Linked DNA regions of Spirulina subsalsa PCC 9445. The protein of the gene in region 1 interacts with the protein of each later gene in a pairwise test. Links are inferred from orthologs where the notes say so. Each region holds a gene or a part of one and is shown in the gene's direction. Other genes may lie near its edges. The genes, in order: SPI9445_RS0106725 and SPI9445_RS0111510.

What was found.
Region 2: the proteins of SPI9445_RS0106725 (region 1) and SPI9445_RS0111510 interact in binary tests that used the Escherichia coli proteins (3 or more experiments, as listed by UniProt). The link is inferred for Spirulina subsalsa PCC 9445 from one-to-one orthologs.

Annotation. Positions count from the first base shown.
Region 1 is NZ_JH980292.1:1,426,044-1,429,629, forward strand. The notes cover bases 112-3,369. They hold SPI9445_RS0106725 (trans-splicing intein-formed DNA polymerase III subunit alpha N-terminal partner DnaE-N), read left to right. Parts: upstream 112-487; coding sequence 488-3,169; downstream 3,170-3,369. Other genes in these bases: SPI9445_RS24605 (diguanylate cyclase domain-containing protein), read left to right, coding at 112-309; galT (galactose-1-phosphate uridylyltransferase), read left to right, coding at 3,207-3,369. Outside these bases: more of SPI9445_RS24605, read left to right, coding at 1-111; more of galT, read left to right, coding at 3,370-3,586. UniProt on the Escherichia coli protein: DNA polymerase III is a complex, multichain enzyme responsible for most of the replicative synthesis in bacteria. This DNA polymerase also exhibits 3' to 5' exonuclease activity. The alpha chain is the DNA polymerase catalytic subunit.
Region 2 is NZ_JH980292.1:2,480,604-2,483,864, reverse strand. What follows is about bases 272-3,204. They hold SPI9445_RS0111510 (pyridoxal phosphate-dependent aminotransferase), read left to right. Parts: upstream 272-1,122; coding sequence 1,123-2,286; downstream 2,287-3,204. Other genes in these bases: uvrB (excinuclease ABC subunit UvrB), read right to left, coding at 2,719-3,204; SPI9445_RS32095 (hypothetical protein), read right to left, coding at 360-569. In the rest of the region: SPI9445_RS0111520 (thioredoxin family protein), read right to left, coding at 1-44; more of uvrB, read right to left, coding at 3,205-3,261. UniProt on the Escherichia coli protein: Shows aminotransferase activity with methionine and histidine as substrates, and to a lesser extent also with phenylalanine.

The DNA of each region.
Region 1 (3,586 bases):
CAGAGCGTTATTGAGAATCCCCAGCATCTCGTCGCCCGTTATGGAGGGGAAGAGTTTGCCATCATTCTCCCCCGTGCCACCCACACCGAGGCGCTGGAAGTGGCCATCCGTTTACAGGAACATCTGGACTCCCTTAAAATCCCTCATATTTCCTCCCCCATTAGTCCTTTTGTTACCCTGAGTATTGGGGTGACTACCCATGTCCCCCGGATAGAAAAAGCCCAAGATATCCTAATTGCTGAGGCAGATCAAGCGCTCTATCGTGCTAAAGCCCAAGGGAGAAACTGTATTGAGTCCATTAGTCACTAATTGGGGTATAGTCATTTCCCGACTGTTTTGGCTTGAGGGGAGGGGGAGCAGGGGAGCAGGGGAGAGGAGGAATTAAGACTTATTACTTATTCCCAATTCCCAATTCCCCATTCCCAATTCCCCATTCCCAATTCCCCTGTTCCCTGTTCCCTGTTCCCTAATTACTAATCAAATTCTTATGTCCTTTGTTGGTTTACATATTCATAGTGACTATAGCCTCCTTGATGGAGCGTCTCAACTTCCCGCTTTAGTGAATCGTGCCGTAGAATTAGGAATGCCTGCCATTGCCCTCACCGATCATGGGGTGATGTACGGGGCCATTGACTTAATTAAAACCTGTCGAAATAAAGGGATTAAACCCATTATTGGCAATGAAATGTATGTCATTAATGGTCAAATAGAGGACAAGAAAAAACGTTATAAACGCTATCATCAGGTCGTTTTAGCGAAAAATACCCAAGGTTATCAAAACCTCGTCAAACTCACCACAATCTCTCACCTCGAAGGAATGCAAGGGAAAGGCATCTTTACCCGACCTTGTATTAACAAAGACCTATTAGAAAAGTATCACGACGGGTTAATTGTCACCAGTGCTTGTTTAGGGGGAGAAGTTCCGCAAAATATCTTAAAAAATGACCTAGTAGAAGCCCGTAAAGTTGCCCAGTGGTATAAAGATATTTTCGGAGAAGATTATTATTTAGAAATTCAAGATCACGGTTCGGCAGAAGACCGGATTGTTAATGTCGAAATCGTGAAAATTGCCCAAGAATTAGATATTCCTATCATTGCCACCAATGACTCCCATTTTATCTCCTGTCATGACGTAGAAGCCCATGACGCGCTGCTTTGTATTCAGACGGGAAAATTAATTACAGAAGACAAGCGTTTGCGCTATAGCGGCACTGAATACCTCAAGTCTGCCGAAGAGATGAAACGCTTATTCCGTGACCATTTGAGCGATGATGTGATTGAAGAGGCGATCGCCAATACTATCGCGGTGGCTGAGAAAATTAAACCCTACAAAATCATGGGAGAACCCCGCCTTCCCAACTACAAAGTCCCTCCCAATCATACCCCCGATAGTTACTTAGAAGAGGTCACTTGGCAAGGCTTACTAGAACGCCTTAATTGTCGTCATCGTTCCGAAGTCCCCACCCTCTATAAAGAGCGCATCGAATATGAACTTAAAATGATGCAGCAGATGGGCTTCTCGACCTACTTTTTAGTGGTATGGGACTATATTAAATATGCCCGAGATAATAACATTCCTGTAGGACCCGGACGAGGTTCTGCGGCTGGCTCTTTAGTGGCTTATTGCCTGAAAATTACCAATATTGATCCCGTGCATCATGGTTTATTATTTGAGCGATTTTTAAACCCAGAACGGAAGTCTATGCCGGATATTGACACAGACTTTTGTATTGAAAAACGGGATAAAGTGATTGAATATGTGACGGAGAAATACGGCAAGGCGAATGTAGCGCAAATTATCACCTTTAACCGCATGACTTCCAAAGCAGTATTAAAAGATGTGGCACGAGTGCTAAATATTCCTTACGCAGAATCAGATATGATGACCAAATTAATCCCCGTTTCTCGGGGAAAACCGACCCGTTTAAAGGTTATGGTTTCTGATGAGACACCTTGCCCAGAATTTAAGCAAAAATATGACACAGATCCCACAGTAAAACGCTGGGTAGATATGGCTATCCGCATTGAAGGAACGAATAAAACCTTTGGCGTTCATGCGGCTGGGGTAGTGATTTCCTCTCAACCATTAGATGAGGTTGTCCCTTTACAAAAGAACAATGAAGGGGCTGTTATTACGCAATATTCAATGGAGAATTTAGAATCTTTAGGATTGCTCAAAATGGACTTTTTGGGCTTAAAGAATCTGACCACTATTCAAAAAGCTGCCGATTTAATTGAGCAAAATCGGGGGGTTCATTTAAATGTGGATCAACTGCCCTTAGATGAACGGAAAGCCTTACGCATTTTGAATAAAGGGGATGTGAAAAAAATGCCCCCAGATATTCAAAAAACTTACGGATTATTTAAAGAGGGGCAACTTGAGGGGATCTTTCAGGTGGAATCTGAAGGGATGAAACAAATTGTTAAAGACCTTAAACCGTCTGGCATTGAAGATATTTCTTCTATTTTAGCCTTATATCGTCCGGGACCGTTGGATGCGGGGTTAATTCCTGATTTTATTAACCGCAAACATGGACGAGAAGCCATTCAATATGAACATCCCTTATTAGAGTCTATTTTAGAGGAAACCTATGGGATTTTGGTCTATCAAGAGCAAATTATGAAGACAGCCCAAGACTTAGCGGGGTATAGTTTAGGCCAAGCAGACTTACTCCGTCGGGCGATGGGGAAAAAGAAAATGTCTGAGATGCAGAAACATCGGGAGATTTTCATTGATGGGGCAACAAAAAACGGGGTATCTCAACCGATTGCCGAACATTTGTTTGATCAAATGGTTAAGTTTGCTGAATATTGCTTAAGCTATGATACAAAAATTATCACCGTGGAGTATGGCGCGATCGCAATCGGTACAATTGTAGAGCAGGGTTTGCACTGTCACGTTTATAGCGTTGATCCCAATGGCTTCATTTACACTCAACCCATTGCCCAGTGGCATCAGCGAGGGGAACAAGAAGTTTTTGCATATACCTTAGAAAATGGTTCAATCATTCAGGCAACGAAAGACCATAAATTTATGACTCAACAGGGGAAAATGTTACCCATTGATACTATTTTTGAACAAGGTCTAGACCTCCTGCAATATCATTTAGAGGAGACAGGAAATCCTAAAAAAGTTAGTTCTAATAAAGGGCATCTCATTCACATTTAGCCGACGTGAGCTAGTTTTTTCAAGGGGACAAAATATCATGAATAACAGTCACATCCGACTAAACGTGATTACCAAAGAATGGGTTATTTTTTCCCCCAGTCGTCGTCAACGTCCCCAAGACTTTCAACAAGATCCAAGTTTACACATCGAACCCCCTTGTTATGACCCGCACTGCCCCTTTTGTAACTTTTCTGAAGCATCTTCTGAAGTAGTGATTCTAGAAATTGCCAATCCGCAAAAAACGGGCTGGCAAACGAGAGTTGTTCCCAATAAATACCCCGCCTTAACACCAGATGCTAAAACTACCCGCCAACTCGATGGGATTTATTTATCTATGCCCGGTTATGGTTGCCATGAGGTAATTGTAGAAAGTCCAAAACATCATTTAGATATTGCAACAATGCCTTTACAAGAGGT
Region 2 (3,261 bases), 1.1 Mb from region 1 along the record:
GCAGCTGTTCCCAGAGGTAACATCGTTGAAGCGGTGCGCACCATACTTTTTTTCTCCTGTTTTAAGGGGTCTTGATCTATTATCTAGGACGCGGGGAGACTTCTAGACGAGACAAGAGCCGGGAGGGTTAAGATATCCCAAGGCACAAGGCTGAGAAGTTAAGCCTTTGGTCAAGGTTGCCCAAGGCAGAACCCATAAAAAATCAGCCAACATCTAAATAAGGGATGGCTGATCAGTCAAAACTGGATCAATGGAGAAAACTAAAAAGGAGAAAACTAAAAAACTTACAAACTCAGGGAACAAAAAATGCTAAAAAAACTTGTCGGCAAAAAAGGGATTTCAAACTCTGAGTTAAAACACTAGGAAGCCGCCGCGACTTTAGACCGTTCAAACTGTAAAACTAGCGCTGTGTTAACAGAGACTTGAGACAAGCCCAAAATACCGCGTTGAGTATGTTCCGCAAAGTTAGGCATTTCTGAGTGGCAGTGAGAACAATACCAGTAAACACCCGAGTGCCTAATATGACGGAGGAGTGTAGAAGAACAGCAGGGACAAGATGCGTGAGACATAGGACTTAGGGGGAGTGAGTCAGGAACAGGGAGAAAAGTAAGCTGGTCACTGGCGCTCATCTGCTTAGGCTTGGGAATGGGGATCAAGGTTAAGAGCAGATGAAACGCTTTTCGCCTACGATTTACACAATACTGAGTAAATGTGAGCTTTTTGTGAGTAATTCAACTTTTTTGTAGAGAATTGTTAATTATTAAGAAAACATTAAAATACTTGTGGTCACTTAAAACCTATGTTAAAAAGTTGGCTGTTTTTTTTGAGCAAAAGGGAATCAAATCCTTTTCCTGACTGGCTCTGAGGTTCATTCCGTGACAATCCCTGTTATTCTGCCATCAGGGTTTCTTAAATAATTATTGCCCTAAAAATGTGACTTACATCACAAATTTAGGCTTTTGGGCTTGGAGGGAGTTATGAGGACGAATCTCATGACGGGTTTTTAATGAAGGGAGGGGACAATCTAAAAAAGTAGTGAAAAAATCGGAGATTTGGGCGATCGCACTTTAGGCTAAGAAAACACCAAACAATCCAAACCATGAAATGGGGGTGTTATTCACTGTGAAACTAGCCTCACGAGTCGCCCAAGTCCCGCCTTCTGTCACCCTAGCCATATCTGCGAAGGCTAAAGCTATGAAGGCCGAAGGACTAGATGTCTGTAGCTTTAGCGCCGGAGAACCGGATTTTGATACCCCCGTTCATGTCAAGGAAGCCGCGAAAAAGGCTCTAGACGAAGGGAAAACCCGCTATGGCCCGGTGGCGGGGGAGCCGAAACTCCGGGAAGCCATTGCCCGCAAACTGCAACAAGACAATCAACTGAACTACGAAGCGCAAAACGTGATTGTCACCAATGGGGGGAAATATTCCCTCTTTAACTTGATTTTGGCGCTCATTGAGCCGGGGGATGAGGTGATTATTCCCGCTCCCTATTGGCTGAGTTATCCAGAGATGGTCAAGTTGGCCGGGGGAACTCCGGTCATTGTGGCGACGGATGAAAGCAGTGGCTACAAAATCACGCCAGAACAGCTTAAGGCCGCGACTACCTCTAAAACGAAGTTATTTGTTCTCAATTCTCCCTCTAATCCCACAGGCTGCGTTTATACCCCCGACGAAATCCGCGCTTTGGCGGCGATGGTGGTGGAATTAGATATCTGGGTAGTTTCCGATGAGATTTACGAGAAAATCCTCTATGACGGAGCCACCCATTTAAGTATTGGGGCCGTCAGTCCAGAAAGTTTTGCCCGGACGATTATTAGTAATGGTTTCGCCAAAAGCTACGCGATGACGGGGTGGCGGATTGGTTACGCGGCAGGTCCGATGGAAATTATTAAGGCCATGAACACGATTCAAAGCCACAGTACATCAAATGTCTGTACCTTTGCTCAGTATGGGGCGATCGCGGCCATAGAAGGCAGTCAGGAACAAGTGACCCAGATGGTCAAGGCCTTTGATGAGCGTCGGAAGTACATCTTAGAACAGATTGGGTCGATGCCTAAACTGAGTTGTCCCACTCCGGAGGGGGCGTTTTATGTGTTTGTGAACATTGGTCAAACGGGTTTATCGTCGGTTGATTTTTGTAGCAAGTTGTTAGAAGCCCATCAAGTGGCGGTCATTCCGGGGGCTGCTTTTGGGGCGGATGATTGTATTCGGATTTCCTATGCTACGGATATGGAATCCATTGCTAAGGGATTAGACCGGATTCGTCAGTTTGTGGAGACGGTTTAACAAAAATGTTGCGGAATTCCCTTTCCTCGCTTGCAGGGACCGGATGGACTTGACCACTAACTCCCAAAGCGAAAACCAAGCTAAAAAGGGCTGTGTTGCAAGAGAAAATTTGGGTCTTAGGAACTAGGACTTCTGCCTGGGGAGGGAAGATAAGACTGGCTATATTTCGGTATAAAAAGCACTTCCCATTGAATCAGGAAGCTCCATCCTCGCGCCTAGGCAGGGTGGGGTCGTTCACGGTAGGGTTGGCTGAAAAAAACAGACGCTAGACCCAATCAGGGAACGGGGAAGAGGGAACAGATCATCGGGTCTAGCGTAGCCAACAAACCTTTTGGGCGTATGCAATACGCCCCTACTAACTGAATACAATGTAGGGGTTTATTGCATAAACCCTTTTCCTAACCCACCGATTCCCCCTCTTCTCTGTTCGCTCTAAACATGACCTAAGAGGCGATCGCGTAATTTTTGGATGCGATCGCGATATTTTGCCGCTTCCTCAAATTCCAGCTTTTGCGCAGCCTCTTTCATTTGGAGTTCCAACTGCTCAATCAACGTCGGAATCTGCTCTAAGGGCAAATCGGCCTGAGATTCATAAATCTGCTCTAATTCCTGACGATTGAGACGACGGGAAATGTCGAGAAAGGCCAGAATGGTGTTAGGCGATCGCTTTTGAATCGGTTGGGGTGTAATATTGTGCCGTTTATTGTAGGCCAGTTGAATCCCCCGACGGCGTTCAGTTTCGTCAATGGCCCGAATCATGCTATTTGTGAGGTTATCCGCGTATAAAATGGCCTGGCCTCGCACATGACGGGCAGCCCGACCAATGGTTTGAATTAAAGACCGTTCAGCGCGTAAAAATCCCTCTTTATCTGCGTCCATAATCACCACTAAGGACACTTCCGGCAAGTCTAACCCTTCCCGCAACAAATTCACCCCAATTAACACATCAAACTCCCCCTCTCGGAGTCCCTGTAA